Vulgatibacter sp.: one gene and its partners. The protein of the gene in region 3 interacts with the protein of the main gene of each other region in a pairwise test. Links are inferred from orthologs where the notes say so. Each region holds a gene or a part of one and is shown on either strand. Other genes may lie near its edges.

Region 1 (7,990 bases), on a different replicon or contig from region 3:
CGCCTTGTCGAGGCGGTAGCACTCCGCGTCGTCGAGGGCGACCACGGTGGCGGAGCGGCGGGCGCCGGTGAGGAGCGACATCTCGCCGAAGAAGCTCCCGGCGGCGAGGCGCGAGACCTCGCTCTCGTGGCCGCTCTCCGCGCGGATCCGCACGCTCACCTCGCCGGCGACGAGCAGGTAGAGCCAGTGGGCCTCGGCGCCCTGCCTCGTGATCGTTTCGCCTGCGGCGAAGGGCACGTAGCTGAGGTCGGCTGCGAGCCGGCGGCGGTCGTCGTCGGTGAGGTCGCGGAAGAGGTCGACCCGGGCCAGCGCGTCGCGGCGGCGCTCGCGATCCGCTTCGCTCTTCTCCACCTTCCGCTCGTTGCTCTCCTCGGTGAGGAAGACGGCGTGGGCGGGCATCGAGAGCGGGATGCCGGCGCGCTTGAGGGCGAAGGTGACGCGGACCCGGACCACGCTGTCGATGGCGTCGTCCTGCGCTGGGTCGGTGAGCCAGTAGCGGACCGCGTAGCGGGCGTAGCTCTCGCCGAGCTCCAGCAGGATGCAATTGGGCGCGGGATCGGCGGCGACGTGATCGATCGGCCCGCTCCGCAGCGCCGATTCGACCACCCGGATCACGTCGCCAGGTCCGGTGCGGAAGTCGACGTTGAAGTGGACCCAGCGGCGCCAGCGCACGGGCCTGCCGTCGCGGCGGCCCACCACGGTGACCTGGTTCTTCACCAGCGAGCCGTTGGGGACGAAGACCGTCTCCCAGTTGCGGGTCTCGATGGCGGTGTAGCGCCAGCGGATCTCGGTGACGCGGCCGGCGAGCTGGCCCACCTGGATCCAGTCGCCGATGCGGATCGAGTGATCGGACTGCACGGCGAGCCCCGCCACCAGGTTGCCCAGGGTGTCCTGGAGGGCGAGACCGATCACCGCGGTGACGATGGCGGAGGTGGTGAGCAGGCCCGAGACGTCGTAGCCCACGCGGCTCGCGACGGCGAAGAGCGCGGCGATGCCCGCTGCCGCCATCAGCACGTCCTGGAGGATCTTCGGGAGCGCGAGGTGGAGACGCGGCAGCACCACCGAGAAGAGGAGCGTGCCGAGGATCCCCACCGCGGCGAGCGCCGCGCAAGCCAGGGAGGCGAGGCGGAGGTCGCGGTGGACTTCGGGCTCCGTTCCCCGGAGCAGGACGCCTGCCACCAGCAGCGCCAGGTGGGCGAGGGTGAGGAGCACCATGCCGCGCACGCGGCGGCGCTGCGCCGGCGGGGCGAGGTTGCGGATGAGCGGGATCGCGAGGGCCAGCCCCGCGAGAAGGAAGGCGGTGTAGTCGGCGCGGGCTTCGGTGGCGAGGGCGGACCAGAGGGGCATGGCGGGGCGGTTCCGGCCTCGGGGGCATTGGGGGAGGGAGCGCCGGACTTCCCCCAGCATGCAGGAGGCGCCGTCCCGCACCAAGCAGGAAGGGGGCGCACGGCAGCCTGCCGGCTGGGCCGGCGTGGTGGGGGGCGTGTCCACCGGGGGCGCTACGCCGGGGCACCGCCCGCCGGCCCGGGGGGGCCGATCGGGAGCGGCGGCCCTACTTCTTGAAGCGGAGGTGATGGTGGCGTCGCTGGGAGAGCTCTTGTGTGCCCACACCGAGGAACTGGTCGAGCGCTGGTACCGGCGCTGGCTCGAGGAGGGGCCCGCACGGCCGGACCTCACCGAGGCGGTGCTCAAGGATCACCTCGCCGTCCAGCTGCGGGCCCTGGGGGAGGCGATGGCCTCGGGGGAGCTGTCGGTCGAGTCGGCGGGGGCGCTCTGGAAGGAGCCGGGCAGGCTCGCACCGGAGGACCGGGTTCGCGACGACGTCCCGATCGAGGAGCTGGTGCGGGAGTACGCGTTCGTGGTGGAGGAGATCCGCTCGTGGCTCGAGGAGCGGGGGGAGACGGTGCCCTTCGGCGAATACTCCCTCTTCTCCGTGGCGATCTTCGAGCTCACCGCCGAGTCGGCCCGGCGCTATGCGACCTACCAGGCGGAGCGGGTGAGCCGGGAGCGCTCGCTCTACCTGGCAGGTCTCGCCCACCAGCTGCGGACCCCGATCTCGGTCCTCCAGCTCTACGTGCAGCGGGCCGAGCGGGGCCTCGACCTGAACGAACCGGCCACCCTGTCCCGGCTCCGCCGCACGGTGCGCCGGATGGTGCGGCTCGTCGATGCGGTGCTGCGGCTCGAGCGCTTCCGCCCCGAGGAGCTGCCGGTCCACCCCGAGGAGCTCTCGCCGGCGCAGGTGGTCGATCAGCTCGTCGCCGACTACGAGCACGACGCGCACCGCAAGGGGCTGCGCCTCGACGTGAGCGGCAACCGGTCGCTGCGCATGGAGGCCGACCCCGACCTGCTGGCCGACGCGCTCGGCAACCTGATCGAGAACGCGATCAAATACACGGAGCACGGCTTCGTTCGGGTGTGGCTCGAGGAGGAGGAGCGGCAGCTCGTCTTCGCCGTCGAGGACTCGGGGCCGGGCATGAGCCCGGAGCGGCGCGACAGCCTCTTCCAGCCGGTGCAACCGGGCAAGCCCGGTGGCGTCGGCCTGGGGCTCACCATCGCCCGGCGGGCCGCCCTCGCGCAGGGCGGCAAGCTCGTGGTGGAGAGCGAGGAGGGGCGGGGCACGACCTTCCGCCTCTGCCTGCCGTGGAAGGTCGAGGCCCGCGCCCCTGTCGCCGAGGTGAAGGAGGCGTAGGGCACGCCGCCGACGCGCCTTCAGCGGAAATCCCGGGAGCCCGGCAGGTCCTCGGCAGGGCCGTGGAGCGCGCGGAAGCGCCGGGCCTTCACCGTCGCCACCCCGTCGACGTTCTGCAGCGGCCCCTCGATGAGGAGCAGGGGACTCGCGAGGATCGTGGTCCGCTGCTCGTGGAAGAGCTCCGGCTCGATCACCGCGTTGGCAAAGCCCGTGTCGTCCTCCACGGTGAGGAAGACCATGCCCTTCGCGGTGCCGGGGCGCTGGCGGATGATCACCTGCCCGGCGATGCGCACCCACCTGCCGTTGCGCTCGGCCAGCACCGCGCCGGCGCGGGTGACGCCGAGGGCGTCGAGCTGCGGGCGCATCCGCTGCACGAGGTGGGGCCCGACGGTGAGGCCGGTGGCGCTGTAGTCGGCGAGGGTGCGCTGCAGCTCGCTGAGCTCGGGGAGCGGCGAGGGTCCTGCCGGCGGCGGCGGCGCCAGCGGGCCGCCACCTGCCAGCGCCGCGCGGACCTCCCAGAGCGCCTGGCGGCGGGTGAGGCCGAAGGCGGCGAACGCCCCCGCCTCTGCGAGCAGCTCCGCCCGGCGCACGTCGAGCAGGGCGCGGTTGCAGACCTCGGAGACGGTGGCGAAGGGCTTCTGCGCGCGGGCGGCGACGATCCGCTCCGCCGCCTGGGAGCCCAGGCCGCGCACCGATTCGAGGCCGAGACGCACCTCGAGATCGCCCAGCACCTGCGCCTTCGCGTCGGAGAGGACGACGCAGGGGGTGCGCACGTGCACGCCGTGGCGCTGCGCGTCCTTCACCAGCGTCGCCGGCGCGTAGAAGCCCATCGGCTGGTTGTTGAGGAGCGCCGCGAGGAAGACCGCCGGGTGGTGCACCTTGATCCAGAGGCTGGCGTAGACGAGGAGCGCGAAGCTCGCAGCGTGGCTCTCGGGGAAGCCGTACTCGGCGAAGGAGCGGATCCCGACGATCACCTCCTCGGTCGCGTCCTCGCGGAAGCCGTTGCGCTTCATGCCCGCGCGCAGGCGATCCTCGAAGCGCTGCATCATCTCCTTCGAGCGCTTGTGGCTCATCGCCCTTCGCAGCTCCTGCGCCTCGCCGCCGGTGAAGTCGGCAGCCACCATGGCGATGCGCATCAGCTGCTCCTGGAAGAGCGGCACGCCCATGGTCCGCGCCAGCACCGGCTCGAGGGAGGGATGCGGGTAGGTCACCTCCTGCCGACCGGCGCGGCGGGCGAGGAAGGGATGGACCATCTTGCCGACGATGGGGCCGGGGCGGATCAGCCCCACCTCCACCACCAGGTCGTAGAACTTCCGCGGCTGCATCCGCGGGAGCGTCGCCATCTGGGCGCGGCTCTCGATCTGGAAGACGCCCACGGTGTCGGCCCTGCAGGCGGCGTCGTAGACCGCGGGGTCGTCCGGCGGGAGCTGGGAGAGATCGCAGGGCTTGCCCCGGGCCTCTAGGATCTTCACCGCGTCCTCGAGGGCGGCCATCATCCCGAGGCCGAGCAGGTCGATCTTGATCAGCTTGAGCTGCTCGCAATCGTCCTTGTCCCATTGGAGCACGGTGCGGTTGGGCATCGACGCGGGCTCGAGGGGCACGATCTCGTCGAGGCGCCCCCTGGCGATGATCATCCCGCCGGAGTGCTGGGAGAGGTGGCGCGGCAGCGATTGCAGCTCGCCGCAGAGCTGGAGCAGCTGCTCGAGGCGCTGGTCGGTGGTGCGCAGGCCCGCGCGCTCGAGCTGCGCCTGCGGCTCGTTGCTCTCGTCGCGCCGGTACTCGAAGTGGGAGTGGCCGCGGGCGAGCTTGTCGATGGTATCGGCGGGGATCCCCAGGACCTTGCCTACCTCGCGCACCGCGGATCGGCCGCGGTAGGTGATCACCTCGGCGCACATCGCCGCGCCGGCCCGGCCGTAGCGCTCGTAGACGTATTGGATCACCGCCTCGCGCCTGTCGCCGGAGGGCAGGTCGAGATCGATGTCGGGCCATTCGCCCCGCTCCTCGGAGAGGAAGCGCTCGAAGAGCAGGCCCATGCCGATGGGATCGACCGCGGTGATCCCCAGCGAATAGCAGACCGAGGAGTTGGCTGCGGAGCCGCGGCCCTGGGTGAGGATCCCCTTCTCGGCGCAGAAGCGGACGAGGTCCCAGACGATGAGGAAGTAGCCGGCGAGCTCGAGCTTGCCGATGAGGGCGAGCTCGTGCTCGATCTGGGCGCGGACGCGGCCGTCGAAGCGCTTGCCGTAGCGCTTGCGGGCGCCCTCGAAGGCGAGGCGCTCGAGGAGGGCCTGCTCGGTGTCGCCGGGCTCCACCGGGTACTTCGGAAATTCGTAGGGGAGCGCGTCGAGGGTGAAGGCGCAGCGCTCGGCGAGCTGCACGGTGCCGTCGATGGCGTGGGGCAGATCGGCGAAGCGCCGCTCCATCTCCTCCGGCGGGTGGAGGTGGCGATCGGCGTTGCGGGAGAGGAGCGTCCCGGCGGCGTCGAGGGTGACGCCCTCGCGGATGCAGGTGAGCAGATCGAGGATGCGGCGCTCGGTGGGCAGCGCGTGGCGCACGTCGCCGGTGGCGGCGACGAGGAGGCGGTGCTTCTCGGCGAGGGCGAGCATCTGCCGGTTGCGGCGCTCGTCCCTGGGATCGAGGTGGCGCTGCACCTCGGCGACGGTGCGCTCGCGGCCGAGCCTGCGCACCACCCGCTCCGCCGCCTCGACGTCGGCGCAGGCGCCGAGGAGCGCGGTGAGACCGTGGGCGTGTTTCGCCAGATCCTCGAGGGAGACGGCGTGGGTGCCCTTCACGTGGCGGGCGTGGGAGCGGGTGTAGAGGCGGCAGAGGTTGCGGTAGCCGTCGGCGCTCTCGACGAGGAGGCGCACCGAGCCCACCCCCTGCACGTCGATGTCCCCCGCCACCAGCGGGCGGACGCCGGCGTCCCGGGCGGCGGCGTGGAAGCGGGGGCTGCCGTAGAGGCCGCCGTGGTCACCGCAGGCGATCGCGCCGTAGCCCAGCGAGGCAGCCTGCAGGGCGAGGTTTTCGGGAAGCGAGGCGCCGCGGAGGAAGGAGAAGGCGGTGCGGGCCCGCAGCTCCACGTAGCGGACGCGGGCCTTGTGCCGCGGCGCCGCAACGGGGCGGGAGCGGAGCTGCTGCTTCTCGGCGATGCGCTGGTTGGTCTCCCAGGTTCCCATCTCGCTCCTTCCCGTCCGCGCGGCCCGCTCACGCTTAGTCGTACCTGCCCACCAGCGACCAGCTGCCGCTCACGCAATCCTGCGCGAGCCGGTAGACCGCGCCGTCGGAGAGCTCCACGTCGAAGGTGTCGCGCTGCACCGGGCGCTCGTGCCAGCCGGTGTCGAGGCGCCAGGGGCCGGCGAAGCCGACGATCCAGCCGGCCACCGCGCCGGCGCGGATCGCCTGGGGCCCCTCGCGGCCCATCCGCACCTCCGCCTCGAGCGGTGGGCGGAAGAGGCGCAGGCCCGCCACCCCTTCCGCGACGGGGCCCAGGTCGGGCTCCTCCTCCGGTGGCGGCGGTGGATCGAAGCGGGAGATGCGGTAGCCCTCGGGATCGTGGCTCTCGCGGAGCAGGGGCATGCCGATCCGGTCGTCGCCGACGATGGAGGCGACCTTGGCCACTGCGGTGGCGAGCTTCTCCGGCGCCACGGTGGGCAGGCCGAAGAGGCGGAGCTGCTCCCGCCGCGACCGGGCCGGCGTGGCCAGCACCCGGATCCCGCGGATCGCGGCGTTGGGGGGCTTTCGCTCCAGCACCGAGCGGCAGAGGGCGAGCATCGAGCCCACGTCGCGGGTGGGGGCGGCGAGCTCCACCGGCAGGAGCGACTCGCCCGCGGGATCGAGGAGGAGCTTCAGGGTGAGGCCTCCCACCGCGACGCCGTAGCAATCGAGGCGGGAGACGAGCCGCTCGAGCGCCGGGCGGATGACGAAGAGGAGCCCCTCGATCGCGAGGATCTCGAAGTCGAAGTCGCAGCCCTCCTCGAAGGTCTCGGGCTGGGGCCTGGGCTGGAGGGGCTCGTCGTCGTGGCCGGTGGCGAGGCGGTGGACCCGCACGCCCTCCTCGCCGAGGCGGGCGCCGACGCCGTCGATGGGCAGGGTGGCGAAGGCGCCTGCGGTGGCGAGGCCCCAGCGCACCAGAGTCTCGCAGAGGCGGGGCGAGGCGCCGATGGCGGCGAGCGGCAGCGGGGCGAGGAAGGTGCGCTCCCTGCCCTTCGGGATCACCTCGATCCCGGCGCCGCGGACGGCGGCGATGGTGGCGAGGTGCTTGCCGCCTGCGACGGAGGCCTGCGCTTCGAGATCGAGGCGCGAGGCTGCGGCGACCAGCGCCGAGGCGATGCCCCGCTCGTCGCCGTGGAGGCGCGAGAGCCCCTCGGCGTCGATGAGGGCGAGGCCGGGGCGCACCTCCTCCACCCGCGGCGCCACCGAGGCGGCTGCGTCGAGGACCGCCTCGCGGGTGGCCTCGACGATCTCGGGGGCGACCCAGCGCACGGTGAGCTGGGGGCAGAAGGCGAGCGCGTCGCCGACGCCCATGCCCGGGGTGACGCCCTGGGTCCGGGCCTGCACCGAGACGTGGGCGATGCGGGCGCGGGCGCCCTCCCCTTCCGCCACCGCCAGCGGGATCCCGGCGAGGGTGGGCTCCGCGCGGAGCAGCGCCTGCAGGGGGAGATCGGGGACGAAGAGGCAGCCGATCCTCATGGGGGATCCTCGTCGGCGGTGAGGTACCAGGCCTTGCGGCGGGAGGCGGCGGGGTCGTCCGAGATCCGGGCGGCGCCCGGGAGCGGGTCGCGGATGCCGGTGGGGAAGAGCTCGGGGGCGCGGAAGAGGAGGCTCGCCTCGCCGGGGGAGAGGCCGAGCTTGTTGCGCTCGAGGGCCACGGTGATCTCCAGCCCCTCGAAGGTCCTGCCCGGGCCCTGGCCGAGGAAGCGGGCGCGGGCGCGCTTCGGCCGCAGGGAGGCGGTGGCGAAGGTGCCGGCGCCCTCGCCGCCGAGGACGAGGAAGGAGGCGCGGGCGGTCTCGGCGTCCCGGGAGAGCCGCAGCCAGGCTGCCTGGGAGATGGTGTCGTCCTTCGGGTCGGGGCGCTTCTTGCGGATGGCGTAGGGCTCGAAGTGGAGCTCGTCGGGGGGCGCGCCCTCGCCGGGGGCGGTGCGCACGAGCCGGGGCTCCTGCGGGCCGGAAGGCTCGACCACCCGAAGCGCCTGCTGGGCGGGCTTGCGGCCCCTGCCCCGGGGCTGCGCGGGCCCCAGGTCGAGGATCACCAGGGAGAAGGCGCCGGAGGCGAGGAGCGCGTCCGCGGCCCGGACCGCGTCCTTG
Region 2 (7,099 bases), on a different replicon or contig from region 3:
ACGACAAACTCCTCGAGATGACCGACGCGGGCCTGCTCGCGCAGGCGACGGTCTGGGCCGCCACCGATCCGCGCTGCGCCAACCAGGCCTTCAACATCACCAATGGCGACCTCTTCCGGTGGAACGAGATGTGGCCGAAGATCGCCCGCTTCTTCGAGCTGGAGACGGCGCCCCCGCTGCAGATGTCGCTGGAGAGCGTGATGGCCGACAAGGAGCCGCTCTGGCGTTCGATGGTCGAGCGCCACGGGCTGCGTCCCCTCGACTGGAGCGAGGTCTCGTCGTGGCGCTTCGGCGACGCGGTCTTCTCCTGGGACTACGACCTGATCGCCGACGGCTCGAAGGCGCGGCGGTTCGGCTTCCACGAGTACGTGGAGACGGAAGGGATGTTCCTGCGGCTCTTCGCCGATCTGCGGGCGCGGAAGATCATTCCCTGACTTGCGGCGCGGCCCGCTCCCTGCTACCCGCCTGCCGATGTCCGACGCCCGCGCCATCGCCTATGCCGTCCTCCGCCGTGTGGAGGAGCAGGACGCCTTCGCCAACCTCGCCCTCGACGCCGAGCTCTCCTCCGCCGGTGTGCTCGATCCGCGCGACGCGGCGCTGGCCACCGAGCTCGCCTACGGCGTGCTGCGCAGGCGCGTGGCCCTCGACCGGGCCCTCTCGCCGCTGGTGAAGGGCGGCCTCGCCGGCCTCGAGGATCGGGTGCGGGATCTGCTCCGGCTCGGCGCCTACCAGCTCCTCTACACGCGGATCCCGCCCCACGCTGCCGTGGGCGAGACGGTGAACACCGCCCGCCGCGTCGGGCTCGCCAGGGCGGCGGGGCTGATCAACGCGGTGCTCCGCCGCCTCGGGCGCGAGGGCGCGCCGGCCCTCCCCGATCCGGCGAGTGATCCCCTCGGCGCCCTCGAGGTGCAGGGCTCGCTGCCGCGCTGGCTGGCGGAGCGGCTCCTCTCCCGCCTCGGGATCGAGGAGGCCCTGGCCTTCGCCGCGGCGATCGACCAGCCGGCGCCGCCGACGCTGCGGGTGAACCGCAAGCGCACCACCCGCGAAACCCTCGAGGCCCGCCTCGCCACCGAGGCCGCCGGCGCGCGGATCAGCCGGACGCCGCTGGCGGAGGACGGCCTGCTGGTCGAGGGCGGCGGCTCGCTGGCCCGGCTTCCCGCCTTTGCCGAGGGGCTCTTCTCCCAGCAGGACGAGGCGGCGCAGCTGGTCGGCGAGCTCTGCGGCCCTGCCGCAGGGGCCCGGGTCCTCGACGCCTGCGCGGCGCCCGGTGGCAAGAGCTGCCACCTGGCCGAGCGCGGCGCCGGCGAGGTGATCTCGGTCGACGTGCACGAGCGCAAGGCCCGGCGGATCGGCGACGAGGCGCGGCGGCTGGGCCTGGACGGGATCGTGCGGCCTCTCGGCGCCGACGCGAGCAAGCCGCTCCCTGCTGCGGCGAAAGGCCCCTTCGATCTGGTCCTCGTGGACGCGCCCTGCAGCGCGCTGGGCACCCTGCGCCGCCACCCCGAGCTCCGCTACCGGCGCACGCCGGAGGACGTGGCCCGGATGGTGGAGACGCAAGCGCTCATCCTCGACAACGTGGCGACCGAGGTGCGGCCCGGCGGGATCCTCGTCTACGCGGTCTGCTCCATCCTGCCGGAGGAGGGCCCCGACCAGGTGCGCGCCTTCCTCGAGCGGCAGGGCGGGGCCTTCGTGAAGGCGCCCCTCGAGCCTGCGCCGGGCTGGTCCGAAGGCGGCTGGATCCTCGACGCCTGGCCGCAGCGGCAGGGGATCGACGGCTTCTACGCCGCGCGCCTCCGGCGGACGTAAAGCCCTCCCGGTCAAGCTGAAAACCCCGCCAGGGGTGAATTTTCCCTACACGGCTCGGCCTTCCGGGAGGCCGTCCCGATCGGATAGAGTCCGTCCGCCTCCAACCAGATGGGAGAATGGATGTCGGTCGTACTCGCAGGCCTGCGTGTACTCGTCGTCGAGGACGACGTGGAGCTCCGCAACCTCACCCAGATGATCCTGGAGGAGGAGGGCGTGGTGATCCGCGCCGCTGCGGAGGGCGCCGAGGCGCTGGCCCTGCTGGAGGGCTTCGACCCGCAGGTGGCGCTGCTCGACGCCCGGCTTCCCGACACCACCGGCCCCGAGCTCGGGCTCGAGCTGGCGCGGCGCGCGCCCCGCTGCAGGCAGGTGCTGGTCAGCGGCGACTCCGAGGGCGTGAGCGATTGGCAGCGGGGCGGCGGCCTCGCCCTGCCCAAGCCCTACGAGATCGACGAGTTGATCGAGCTGGTGCGCCGCGCCGCCGCTGCCCGGGCCGCCTGAACTCGCACCGTCCCGAGGGCTGCGCTATACCGCTCCGCGCTTCGTCCGCTAGGACACTTCCCGTGGAGACGCCCGTGGCCCGCACCCCCCTGATTGCTCCCTCGATCCTCTCCGCCGACTTCGGCCGCCTGGCCGAAGAGGTGCGCGCCATCGAAGCGGGTGGCTGCGACCTCGTCCACGTCGACGTCATGGACGGCCGCTTCGTCCCCAACATCACCATCGGCCCCCTGGTGGTGCAGGCGGTGAAGAAGACGGCGACCAGGCCCCTGGACGTCCACCTGATGATCGTGGAGCCGGAGAAGTACGTGGAGGCCTTCGTCGACGCAGGCGCGGACATCGTCACCGTACACGTCGAGGCGAGCCCCCACCTCCACCGCACCCTCCAGCAGATCCGCAAGGCGGGCGCGAAGGCGGCGGTCTCCTTGAACCCCTCCACCCCGGTCTCGTCGATCGAGTACGTGCTCGAGGACCTCGACATGGTCCTGGTGATGAGCGTCAACCCGGGCTTCGGCGGGCAGAGCTTCATCCCCTCGGCCCTCCGCAAGATCCGCGCCCTGCGCGAGATGGCGGAGGCGCGCGGCCTCCACGACCTCTGGATCGAGGTCGACGGCGGCATCGGCCCCCAGAACATCGCCGAGGTGGCGGCCGCCGGGGCGAACGTCTTCGTGGCAGGCAGCGCGGTCTTCGGAAAACCCGATTACGGCGCCGTGATCCGGCAGTTGCGCGAAAACGCGAGCCGCACCTGACGGGTCGTGCTTACCCTCCCGCGGAGAGGTCGGAGGAAGGGCATGCATCGACACCGGGTCCTGCTCATCGAAGACGAAGCCGAGCTCGCCGAATTGCTGGGCGAGCTCCTCCGCGACTTCGATTACGACGTGCGGGTCGCCGGCTCGATCGGGCAGGCGGAGGAGCACCTGGCCACCTGGCATCCCTGCGCGGTGGTCACCGACGTCACCCTGCCGGACGTGAGCCGGGACGATCTGGTGCCGCGGCTCCGCGGCGAGGTGGGGAACGCGCCGATCGTGCTGATGAGCGCGATCGCGCCGGGTGATCTGCGCAAGATGGCCGAGGAGCAGGGGGCGCAGGGCGTGATCTCCAAGCCCTTCGAGCTCGACGAGTTCGAGCGGGCCGTCCGCTTCGAGTGCGCCGAGATCGGCGCGCATCCGTAAGGCCGATTTCTCGTCGCAGGCGGGATCGTCCCGCGCCCCTCGCGCGTTCCCTCTGCCGCTTGGCGACTTCCCCCACCAGAGCGCCCTGGACGCGCCTCGAGGGACTCGATCCCACCCTGCGCCGCTGGCTCGGCGGCCGCTTCGGCAGCGGCATGACCGACGCCCAGGCCCGGGCCCTGCCCGCGGCGCTGGCTGGCGACAGCGTGCTGGTCCTCGCCCCCACGGGAAGCGGCAAGACGCTCTGCGGCTTCCTCGCCGGGATCTCGCGCCTCCTCACCGCTGCGCAGGAAGGCAGGCGCCCCCTCGGCGCCAGCGTGCTCTACCTCTCGCCCCTGCGGGCGCTCACCCAGGACGTGGCCCGCAACCTCGAGCCCCTGCTCGAGGCGGCGCCGCGGGATCTGCCGGAAGGCCCGCTGCGCGCCGCCACCTGGACCTCGGACACCACCGCCACCCGCCGCAAGAAGCTGCAGGTGGCGCCGCCCGACGTGCTCCTCACCACCCCCGAGTCGCTGGCGCTGCTCTGCGCCCATCCCGCGGCGGATCGGCTGCTGGGGGCGATCGATCTGGTGGTGGTCGACGAGCTCCACGCCCTGGCGGAGAGCAAGCGCGGCGCGCAGCTCAGCCTCGCGCTGGAGCGCCTCGACCTGCTCCGCAGGGACGGCGGGGCCACGGCGCCGGCACAGCGGATCGGCCTCTCCGCCACCGCGCACCCGCCGGAGCGGATGGCGCGCTTCCTCGTGGGCGAGGGGCGCCCCTGCACCATCGCCCAGGTGGATCTGCGCCGGACCCACCGCCTGCGCATCGTCGGGCCGCCGAAGGGGCGCAAGCTGCCCCCCGCCGGACACGGCCCCGCCCGCGCCGCCCACGCGGTGGCGCAGGAGGTGGAGAAGGCCAACTGCGCGCTGGTCTTCACCGGCACCCGCTCCGCCGCCGAGCGCCTCGGCCTCGCCCTCTCGGTGCTCCTGCCGGAAGAGGGCGACCGCATCGGCGTGCACCACTCCTCGCTGGGCAAGGAGGAGCGCGCGCTGGTGGAGGATCGCCTCGCGGCCGGGGAGATGAAGGCGGTGGTGGCCTCCTCGTCGCTCGAGCTGGGCCTCGATCTCGACGCGGTGGACCAGGTGCTGCTGGTCGGCGCGCCCAAGGGCGTCTCCCGCACGCTGCAGCGGATCGGCCGCGCGGGCCACCGGCCCGGCGGCGTGGCCGAGGGGGCGCTGGTGCCGGTCTCGCTCCCCGATGCGCTCGAATGCGCGGCGATCCGCCGGGGCGCGAGCGAGGGGCGGCTCGAGGCGGTGCACCCGCCACGGGCGCCGCTGGACGTGCTCGCCCAGGAGCTGGTGGGCTTCGCGCTGCGGCACACGCCGGTGGAGGAGGCCTGGGCAGCGGTGCGCCGGGCGGCGCCGTGGGCCGCGCTCGATCGCGGGGATTTCGACGCCACCGTGCGCTACCTCTGCGGCGGGCTGCCGCTCTCGGTGGGCGAGGAGGCGCCGGGCGCCGCGCGGATCCGCGTGCGCGACGGCGTGCTCGAGCCGGTCTCACCGAAGACCTTCCGCCTCTGGGCCCAGGCGATCGGGACCATCTTCGAAGAGGCCCGCATTCAAGTCTTTACGGGGCGCCGCTGGCTCGGCGAGGTGGAGGAGAGCTTCCTCGCCGACATGAAGCCCGGCGATCGCTTCGTCCTCGGTGGCAAGGTGCTCCAGCTCGTCTCGATGAGCGGCGGCGAGGCGCTGGCCACCCCCGCGGGCGGCGGCACCGTGAAGCTGCCCCGCTGGCACGGCAGCCGGTTCCCCCTCACCCCCGGCCTCGCCGCGGTGCTCTCGGATCTGGTGGAGGCGGTGGACCGGGGCCTGGACACGGCGGGCCGTGAGGGCGCCATCGCCGCCCTGCGGGAGGCGGGCATGCCCCCGGGCCTCGCGGCGTCGGTGGCGCGCTTCTGCGAGCTGCAGCGCCACGCCTCCGCCCTGCCCTCCCGCGATCGTCCCCACGTCGAGCGGCTCGTCGCCCGCCGCTCCGCGCAGCTCGTCTTCCACCTCCACGAAGGCCGGGCGATCAACGCGGTGCTGGCGCAGGTGATCGCCCGCCGCCTCGCGGGCGACGGCAGCGCGCTCGGCAACGTGGACGATCTCGGCATCCTCCTCCAGGTCGATCGCCGTGTCGCCGAGGACGACGAGGCGCTCCACCGCGCCCTCGATCCGGAAGGGCTCGTGGAGGAGATGGAGCGGGCGCTGGAGGACGGTGAGTCGCTGGCCCGGCGCTTCCGTGCGGTGGCGGAGGTGGGCCAGCTCCTGCCGCGGTTGCGGCGCCGCCCCGGGCGCTCGCAGCTCTGGAGCGGCAGGGCCCTCTACCGCGCGCTGCGCGCGCACGATCCGGCGCACCCGCTGCTCCGCGAGGTGCACCGCGCCTACCTCGAGGACGAGCTCGATCTGCCCGGCGCCGTCGAGGCGGCGGCGCGGCTCCACGCAGGCGCCCTTCCCGTCCACGACCTGCCCAGGCCCTCGCCCTTCGCGCTGCCGATCGTCTATTCGATCAGCCGCGAGGTGCTCCGCGCGCAGGATCCCTCCCGCGCCCTGGCGGAGCTCTCGGAGGCGGCGCTCGCCGGTTGGGAGATCGAAGGTGCGTGAGATCCGCGAAGGGCTCTTCCTCCTCCCCGGCGGCATCGCGCTCTCGGCGCCGAGCCGCACCCTGCTCGTCGCCGACGCGCACCTCGGCTTCGCCCACACGCTGCGCCGCCGTGGAGCGCTGGTCCCCGCCTTCGATCTCGGCCTGCCCGATCGCCTGGTCGAGGCGGTGCGGCGCAGCGAGGCGGAGCGGGTGATCTTCCTCGGCGACGTGGTGGAGGCGCCCCGCCCCTCGGCGGAGGAGCGCGCCCACGTGCACGAGGTCTTCGACGCCCTCGGCGTCCCCGTCACCGTGGTGCTGGGCAACCACGACCGCGGCTTCCTCGTCGACTTCCCCGAGGTGGAGGCGATCGCGGACGGCGCGGTGGACGGGCTCCTCCTCCACCACGGCGACAGGGCGCCGCCCCCGGGGGAGGGCCCCTTCGTCATCGGCCACTTCCACCCGGCGGTGCAGGTGATCGACGGCGCGGGGGTCTGCCACCGCGTCCCCGCTGCGGTGGCGGGGCCACGGGGCGTCTGCCTGCCTGCAGCCTCGCCCTTCAGCAGGGGCCTCGCCGTGACCCCGCGCCGGGCGCCGCCTGCGCTGCTCGCCTGGACGGGCCCCCTGCGGCGGGCCGTGCCGGTACCGGCAGATCCCTCCCGGCCGGGCCGGAACTAAGTTGCCGGGTAGACGCCGCCCGTGTCCTCGCGGGCTGCCCGGAGGTTTCCATGCGTGCCTTGCTCTCGACGCGCCTCTTCGCCGCGGAGCCCCTCGACCATGCGCCGCTGCGCATGGCCCGGGATTACGGCTTCACCGCCCTCGAGCTCCATGCAGAGCCCCGCCACTTCGACGTCTTCCATCCCGGCGAGGCCCGGCGGATCGCCAGCTGCCTCCAGATCGCCGGGGTGACCGCCTCCTGGCTCCACATCGGGCCGGCGGTGCTCAACCAGCTCACCGACGAGCGCAAGCTCGCCGCCTTCGCCGACGTGGTGCGGGGCCTGCGCCTCGAGGTGGTCACCGCCAGCACCCAC
Region 3 (7,280 bases):
CGTCGTCGCCGACGAAGAATTGCAGCGGCATCGCCTCGGCGTGGTGCTGCTCGACCCAGCTCTGCAGCTTGCCGAGCTCCGCCTCGAGGGCGGCGCGATCCTGCAGCAGCGCCTGGTCGATGGCGGTGGCCTGCACCATCGAGTCGACCACGCGGCCATCGCGGCGGCGGTCGACCTTGGCGATCAGCGTGCGGTAGTCGAGGATCCGGCGGGCGATGGCCTTGAGCGCCTCGCCCGTTCGATCGCCGTCCGGCGTGTGCAGGGTGCAGCCGGCGACGCCCATGTCCATCAGGTACTCGTCGAGGGCGCGCTGGTCTTTGAGGTAGGTCTCGCGCTTGCCCTTCTGCACTTTGTAGAGCGGCGGCTGGGCGATGTAGAGGTAGCCGCGCTCCACCAGCTCCGGCATCTGCCGGTAGAAGAAGGTGAGCAGCAGGGTCCGGATGTGCGAGCCGTCGACGTCGGCGTCGGTGTTGTGGCAGCAGATGCCCCCGATTCCGGCGACGAAGTTCTCGTCGCCGTCCACGGAGAAGTCGTAGACGAAGCCGTTGCTCGCCTCGACCTCCGTCACCGATTCGACAGGAAGCGCGACGAGGTCGCCGTCGATCGCCTCGAAGCGACGGTTGACGCTCGGCGCCTCGGATGCGAGGCGCTGGCGGATGCTCTCCGCACCTGCGTGGTCACGCCATGCGGACTCGATGGCGGCGAGATCCTCGCGGGCAGCCACGGTGAGCTGGTGGTGGTCCGCCCGGGTCACCACCGCGCTGCCACGGATCTCCCGTTCGACGCCGTCGGGTGCGCGGATCGAATGCGAAGCAGTCGCGCCGAGCGAAGCGAGCAGCGAGAGCAGGCCTGCGGCGAGATCGGGCGACGAGGTGTAGAGCACCACGCGTCCGCTCGTTGCCGTGCCGTCTCCGAGCAAGAAGCCCCGGAGGAAGGCGAGCCGCAGATCCCGCGACACGTTGAAGACCAGGTCCGGAATCCGCTTGGTCAGCGAGTCCGCGCCGGCGAAACCGAAGACGTGCTGGAAGACCAGCGCAGCCACCCGATTGACCAGGCTGAGCGTGCCCGCACGATCGGGGCTCTCGTAGACCGTGGGCTGGATGCCGAAGACGTGCTCGATCGAATCGGCGAACTCCCCGAGGAAGCGGGCGTTGCCCTTGCCGATCGTGAGCCGGATCCCGTTGCGATCGGAGACCGAACCCTCGGCGACGAAGAAGCCGAGGAGCTTCATCAGCTCGGGCGAGACGTCGACGAAGCGGCGAATCGCCTGGTCCGCGTAGTGCTCGGGGGTGAGCTCGACGTCGTCGCGCGACGCGAGCCACTCCACGTCCTCTGCCTCGAGGGCCGAGAGCCGCACGTAGGGCTTCACGCGGTTCTTCGCCGCACCCTGCTCCTCCCACACCCGCTCGAGACGGCTCGGGCCCACCTGCACGCGCGCACGGTAGCTCTCCACGTCGGCACCGATCGCCTCGAGCCAGCGGTCGAAATGCGTGACCGTGGGCCGGGAGGTACCCTTCTCCCAGCCGTAGAAGGTGACGGGCTGGCGGATGCCGATCCGCTGGCAGAGCTCGGCCTTGCCGACCTTGCCACGGCGCAGCGCCGCGAGCTCGGCACGTACGTCGGCAGGGATCTCGACGCGGGCCTCGCTGTAATCCGGCCGGTCGGCGTACTCGGCGCGCACGCGCTCCTGGAAGAACGCCTGCACGCCGGCGCCGCGCACCCAGACCTGGCTCGCCGCCTGCGGCACTCGGTGCAGCGCGCGGAGCAGATCGATGCGCTCGGGGGCCTGCTCCGGCAGCGGCATCGTGCGCGGCGCGACGACCCGGTCGCCGGGGCGAATCTCGTCGCCGCGCTTGAGCACCACCTCGCCGTCGACGAAGGCGAAGACGGAGTGGCTGGCGGTGACGCGAACCGAACGGCCGTAGGCAGTGCGGATCTCGTAGAGCGGTTCGGTGACCTCGTGGCGGATCACCTTGCGGATGGGGCGGAACCGCAGCTGGTGATCCTCGAGGCCGAAGCAGAGCACCTCGCCGAGGGGCGCGCCGTCCGAGAAGTTGGTGAGCGCCGAGTAGCTACCCTCCTCGGCAGCAGGATGCTGCGCGAGGGCGCCGTCGATGAACTCGCCGATCCGTACCTGCCGAACCTCGCCCGTGGTGCTGGAGGTCTGGCCTCCGCGCACGAAGACCGGCTCGCGGCCGTCGACGCTCATCAGGATGATGCTGTGGTAGCGCGCCTTGTCGGGGTTGTAGTCCTCGCGGCCGATGCCCGTGCCGAGCGCGGTGATCAGCGTGGCGATCTCGGCGCTGGATAGCATCTTGTCGAAGCGCGCCTTCTCCACGTTGAGGATCTTGCCGCGCAAGGGGAGGATCGCCTGGGTGCGGCGATCGCGCCCCTGCTTGGCGGAGCCACCTGCCGAATCACCCTCGACGATGTAGAGCTCGCTCTTGGCGGGATCGCGCTCCTGGCAGTCGGCGAGCTTGCCCGGCAGCGACGCGGTGTCGAGGGCGCCCTTGCGGCGCACCGTCTCGCGGGCCTTGCGGGCGGCGATGCGGGCGCGGGCTGCGTCGCCGACCTTCTGCGCGATCCGCTTGGCGACCTGGGGGTTTTCCTCGAAGAACTGGCCGAGCCGATCGTAGACCACCGCTTCGACCACGCCCTTGATCTCGGGGTTGATCAGCTTGCCCTTGGTCTGGCTGTCGAACTGCGGGTTGGGCAGCTTGACGCTGATCACCGCGCACAGACCTTCGCGCGCGTCCTCGCCGGAGGGGCTCTCCTTGAGATCCTTCCAGAGGTTGTTCTTGGTGGCGTAGTTGTTGACGGTGCGGGTGAGCGCACCCTTGAAGCCGACCAGGTGCGCGCCACCGTCGCGGGTGTTGATGTTGTTCGCGAAGGTGAAGACGAGATCGTCGTAGGTGTCGTTGTACTGCAGCGCGATCTCGACGCCGACGCGCAGGCCCCCTGCATCGACCTCCTGCATCACGTGCACGGGCTTGTCGAAGAGCAGCGACTTGTTGCGGTTGAGGTGCTCGACGAAGGAGGCGATGCCGCCCTCGTAGACGAAGTCGTGGCTCTTGCCGGTGCGCTCGTCGGTGAGGGTGATCTGCAGGCCGGCGTTCAGGAACGCCAGCTCCCGCAGGCGCTGCGCCAGCGTGTCGAAGTTGTAGTCCCGCTCGCCGAAGATCTCGAGGTCGGGCTTGAACTTGATCTTGGTGCCGGTGCGCTTCGCCTCGCCGGTGACCGCGAGCTCGGAGGTGGGGACGCCCCGGGCGTAGGTCTGGTGGTAGAGCTTGCCGCCGCGGGCGATCTCGAGGTCGAGGTATTCGGAGAGCGCGTTGACGCAGCTCACGCCCACGCCGTGCAGGCCGCCGGAGACCTTGTACGAGTTGTTGTCGAATTTGCCGCCGGCGTGGAGCACGGTGAGCACCACCTCCGGGGTCGGCCGACCCTCGGTGGGATGCATCTCGGTGGGGATGCCGCGGCCGTTGTCGGAGACGCTGATCGCGTTGTCGACGTGGACGGTGACGTCGATGCGGGTGCAGTGGCCTGCCAGGGCCTCGTCCACCGAGTTGTCGACGACCTCCCAGACGAGGTGGTGCATGCCGGTTTCGTCGGGAGGCCCGATGTACATGCCGGGGCGCTTGCGCACCGCCTCGAGCCCTTCCAGCACCGTGATCGACGCAGCGGAGTAATCGCTGCCGGCGGCGGCTTCGGGGGCGACGGGGGTCGCAGCGGTTTCGGGATTGTTGCTCAATCGAGGCCTCGATCGCGTGGGATTTCGCCTGTTTTCTCCGCGTTTTGGGCGACGGAGGAGCGGTTGCTCATCGATACCATGTCGGAGCGACGCGCCACAAGTGAAATAAAAACAGGAAAACCCGCGAAATTCTTCCGCTTTTCCCCTTATCCAGAGGAGCTGTCGGCGGGCCGATCCATGGGCAGGAAGATGCCGTCGCGCACGGTGAAGAAGCGAGCGTCCGGTCCCGCCGCTGCAGCGACGAGCGTGGGGTCGGTGGTGCTGAGGAGCACCTGGCCGTCCAGCGAGGCCAGATATTCCATCAGCTGGGCGTTGCGCTGCCGGTCGAGCTCGCTCGAGACGTCGTCGAGCAGGAGCAGCGGCTGGAAGCCGAGCATCTCGCGGAGGTTTTCGATCTCGGCGATCTTGAGGGCGAGGACCACCGCCCGCTGCTGGCCCTGCGAGGCGTAGGTCCGCGCAGGACGGCCCTGGAGCTGGATGGAGAGCTGATCGGCGTGGGGGCCCACGCTGGTGAAGCCCCGCTCCCGATCGCGCGGCAGGCGCCGCGCCAGCTCCTCCAGGAGGCATCCAGCCACAGCGGCCTCGTCGGCGGCACCCTCCACCACCGGCGGCGCGTAGCGGAGCCTGCCCTCGAGCTGCCCCTGGGAGAGCCGTCCCAGCACCTCCTGGAAGCGGGGCGCGAGCTCGGCGAGGAAGCGGCGGCGCCTGGTGACGATCCGGGCGCCGGCCTTTGCGAGCGGCTCGTCGAAGGCCTCGATCACCGCCGGATCCGTCTGCTCCCGGAGGAGGCGGTTGCGGCTCTTGAGCGCCCGGGCGTAGGTGCGGCTCTCGCCGAGGAAGGCGGGGAAGCGGTTGAAGACCGCCCGGTCGAGGAAACGGCGCCGCACCTCGGGACCGCCCTTGATCACCGCGAGGTCGTCCGGGGTGAAGGCGACCACCGCCACGCCGCCGAAGTAGTCCTCGAGGTCCTTCACCTTCTTGCCGTCGACCAGCGCCTGCCGGGTGCCGTCCTCGATGTGGACGCCGACGACGCGGCGGGCGGAGCCGAGCTCGAAGGCACCCTCGATCCTGCAGGCCTTCGTGCCGAAGCGCGGCAGCTCGGCGAGCCGGGCGGTGCGCAGGGGCTTCAAGGTGGCGAGCAGGTAGACCGACTCGAGGAGGTTGGTCTTCCCCTGCCCGTTCGGCCCCACGATCACCGTGGCGCGCGGGCCGGGCTCGAGGTCCGCCGCCTCGATGTTGCGGAAGTCGCGAAGGCGGAGGGCGAGGAGGCGCACGTGGACTTTCGGGGCTCGATACACGTGGGGCCGCGGCCCTGGTCGGCGCGGCCCCGCGGGAAGGAGGGATGGGCGCCCGGATCAGATCCGGACCGGCATCACCACCGCGGTGTAGGTCTTGTCGTCGGCGGGATGGACCACACCGGGCGAGAGGTCGTCGTGGAGCTCCAGCTCCACCTCGTCGGCGTCGATGACGTTGAGCACGTCGATCAGGTAGCGGGCGTTGAAGCCGATGGTGATCGTCGCGCCGTCCGAGTCGAGGGGCAGCTCTTCGCGGGCCTCGCCGAGGTCCGGGTTCTGGCTGCTGATCCGGAGCAGGCCGTCGGTCACCTCGAGCTTCACCGTGTGCATCTGGTCCTGCGAGAGGAGCGAGACGCGCTTGAGCGTCTCGACCAGGCGGGGGCGGCCGAGGCGCAGGGTGCGCTGCGACTCCCGGGGAATGACCTGCTCGTACTCAGGGAACTGCCCGTTGATGAGCTGCATCACCATGGTGAGACCCGGCCGCCGGAACACGCCGGAATTCTCCGCGAAGCCGAGCTCCGCCTCCTCGTTCCCCTCGGCGAGCAGGCGCTTCAGCTCGTGGATGCCCTTGCGGGGAACGATCACGCCGCGCTTGAGCTGGAAGTCGCCCTCGATCGGACGCTCCACCAGGCTGAGGCGGTGGCCGTCGGTGGCGACCATGCGCGCGCCGCCGCCGGCGATCGGCTGGAAGAAGACGCCGTTCAGGTTGAAGCGGGTCTCGTCGGTGGAGACCGCGAAGGCGGTCATCTCGATCATCTCGAGGAGCTGCTTCGGCCGCACGTTGACGAAGGGGACCTTCGCCATGGCCGGCAGGGCGGGGAAGTCCTCCGCCGGCATGCCGACGATGCGGAAGTGGGACGAGCCGCAGGTGATCTCGACGTAGTTGTTCTGGGTGCGCTTGAGCACCAGGGTGGGCTCGGGGAGCGTGCGCACGATGTCGTAGAGGTGCTTGGCGGAGACGGCCAGGCGCCCCTCCTTCATCACCTCCGCACGGTGCTCGCTGGTCACGCCGATCTCGAGGTCGAACGCGGTGACGCTGAGCATCCCGGGCCTGGCCTCGAGGAGGACATTGGCGAGGATCGGCATGGTCGACTTCTTCTCGACGATGCCCTGCGCCCGGTAGAGCGCCTTGGAGAGTTCCTCGACGGCGATCTGCAGCTCCATGATTTCCGCCCGCCCTTCTGAGATCTCGATCAGGAGATCATTAGAGATCTAGATCGTAGCAGATCGTAGGGCGTGTGGATCTGTGGAGAGTCGCCAGAGAGTGTTGAAATCGCTGGCGAAAGATGGCCACGGGGCGCCGGATCGATCTGCGGATCCAGGGGAGGCCGGTTGTGTAGCACCGGGCTTCGAACCGAGTCAACGCCGCCATCCGCAGCTTCCACACGCCGATCCACAGCAGGATCCGCGAAGAGGACACACGATCGATCACATCCGGACGCTTGTTCAGCCGAAGGCGATCCGAAGCCGATCCGCAAGGGATCGACCGCTGATCCACAGGGTGATCCAAAGCCTGTGCACAAGTGGGATCACAGGCCGGGCTCCGGCGTGTGCGGGGATCGCACCGCGGGTGTCTTTGACCCAGAGCGGTTCGGGCCCAGGAACGAAGATGCCGCCCGTTCCGTGGGGAAGGGCGGCATCTCGAATCGCTGTCTCCTCGCCTATTCAGCGCGTGATCCGCTGCTCGATCTCCTCGAGCTCCCTGGCGAAGTTCGGCGTCTTGTCGCGCTCGGTGGCGATGCGCTCCACCGCGCTCATCACCGTGGTGTGGTGCTTGCCGCCGAAGGCCGCGCCGATCACCGGGAAGGAGGCGTCGCTGATCAGCTTGCGGCAGAAGTACATCGCCACCGCTCGCGACCTGGCGATGGGGCGCATGCGCTTCTCGCCACAGAGCTCGCTCACCTCGACGCCGTAGTAGGCGGCCACCGTCTTCTGCACGTCCGGGATGCTGAGCGCCTGCTTGGCAGGGAGCATGTCCCGGAGGACCTCCTCTGCATAGGGCACGGTGAGCGGCCTGCCCGTGAGGTGCGAGTGGGCGGTGAGCCTGGTGAGCGCACCCTCGAGATCGCGGACCGAACGGGAGATCGCCGAGCAGACGAACTGCGCCACGTCGTCGGGGAGCTGCAGGTTCTCCAGCTCCGCCTTGCGCTTGAGGATCGCGACGCGGACCTCGAAGGGCGGCTCGTAGATGTCGGCGGTGAGGCCCGAGGTGAACCGGGTCCGCAGCCGCGACT

Evidence for each region.
Region 1: the proteins of dnaN (region 3) and ACESMR_RS14550 interact in binary tests that used the Escherichia coli proteins (3 or more experiments, as listed by UniProt). The link is inferred for Vulgatibacter sp. from one-to-one orthologs.
Region 2: the proteins of dnaN (region 3) and rpe interact in binary tests that used the Escherichia coli proteins (3 or more experiments, as listed by UniProt). The link is inferred for Vulgatibacter sp. from one-to-one orthologs.

What each region holds. Positions count from the first base shown.
Region 1 is NZ_JAWLCN010000005.1:202,515-210,504, forward strand. The notes cover bases 2,510-6,215. They hold ACESMR_RS14550 (error-prone DNA polymerase), read right to left. Parts: upstream 5,863-6,215; coding sequence 2,710-5,862; downstream 2,510-2,709. Other genes in these bases: ACESMR_RS14545 (sensor histidine kinase), read left to right, coding at 2,510-2,689; ACESMR_RS14555 (hypothetical protein), read right to left, coding at 5,897-6,215. Outside these bases: ACESMR_RS14540 (cyclic nucleotide-binding domain-containing protein), read right to left, coding at 1-1,347; more of ACESMR_RS14545, read left to right, coding at 1,577-2,509; more of ACESMR_RS14555, read right to left, coding at 6,216-7,375; ACESMR_RS14560 (hypothetical protein), read right to left, coding at 7,372-7,990. UniProt on the Escherichia coli protein: DNA polymerase III is a complex, multichain enzyme responsible for most of the replicative synthesis in bacteria. This DNA polymerase also exhibits 3' to 5' exonuclease activity. The alpha chain is the DNA polymerase catalytic subunit.
Region 2 is NZ_JAWLCN010000003.1:743,269-750,367, forward strand. What follows is about bases 1,400-4,214. They hold rpe (ribulose-phosphate 3-epimerase), read left to right. Parts: upstream 1,400-2,378; coding sequence 2,379-3,050; downstream 3,051-4,214. Other genes in these bases: rsmB (16S rRNA (cytosine(967)-C(5))-methyltransferase RsmB), read left to right, coding at 1,400-1,806; ACESMR_RS10765 (response regulator), read left to right, coding at 1,927-2,304; ACESMR_RS10775 (response regulator transcription factor), read left to right, coding at 3,093-3,473; ACESMR_RS10780 (DEAD/DEAH box helicase), read left to right, coding at 3,533-4,214. In the rest of the region: ACESMR_RS10755 (SDR family oxidoreductase), read left to right, coding at 1-434; more of rsmB, read left to right, coding at 472-1,399; more of ACESMR_RS10780, read left to right, coding at 4,215-6,091; ACESMR_RS10785 (metallophosphoesterase), read left to right, coding at 6,084-6,746; ACESMR_RS10790 (hypothetical protein), read left to right, coding at 6,797-7,099. UniProt on the Escherichia coli protein: Catalyzes the reversible epimerization of D-ribulose 5-phosphate to D-xylulose 5-phosphate.
Region 3 is NZ_JAWLCN010000004.1:568,016-575,295, reverse strand. Bases 4,159-7,154 are described here. They hold dnaN (DNA polymerase III subunit beta), read right to left. Parts: upstream 6,211-7,154; coding sequence 5,107-6,210; downstream 4,159-5,106. Other genes in these bases: dnaA (chromosomal replication initiator protein DnaA), read right to left, coding at 6,712-7,154; recF (DNA replication/repair protein RecF), read right to left, coding at 4,159-5,025. Outside these bases: more of recF, read right to left, coding at 3,898-4,158; more of dnaA, read right to left, coding at 7,155-7,280. UniProt on the Escherichia coli protein: Confers DNA tethering and processivity to DNA polymerases and other proteins. Acts as a clamp, forming a ring around DNA (a reaction catalyzed by the clamp-loading complex) which diffuses in an ATP-independent manner freely and bidirectionally along dsDNA.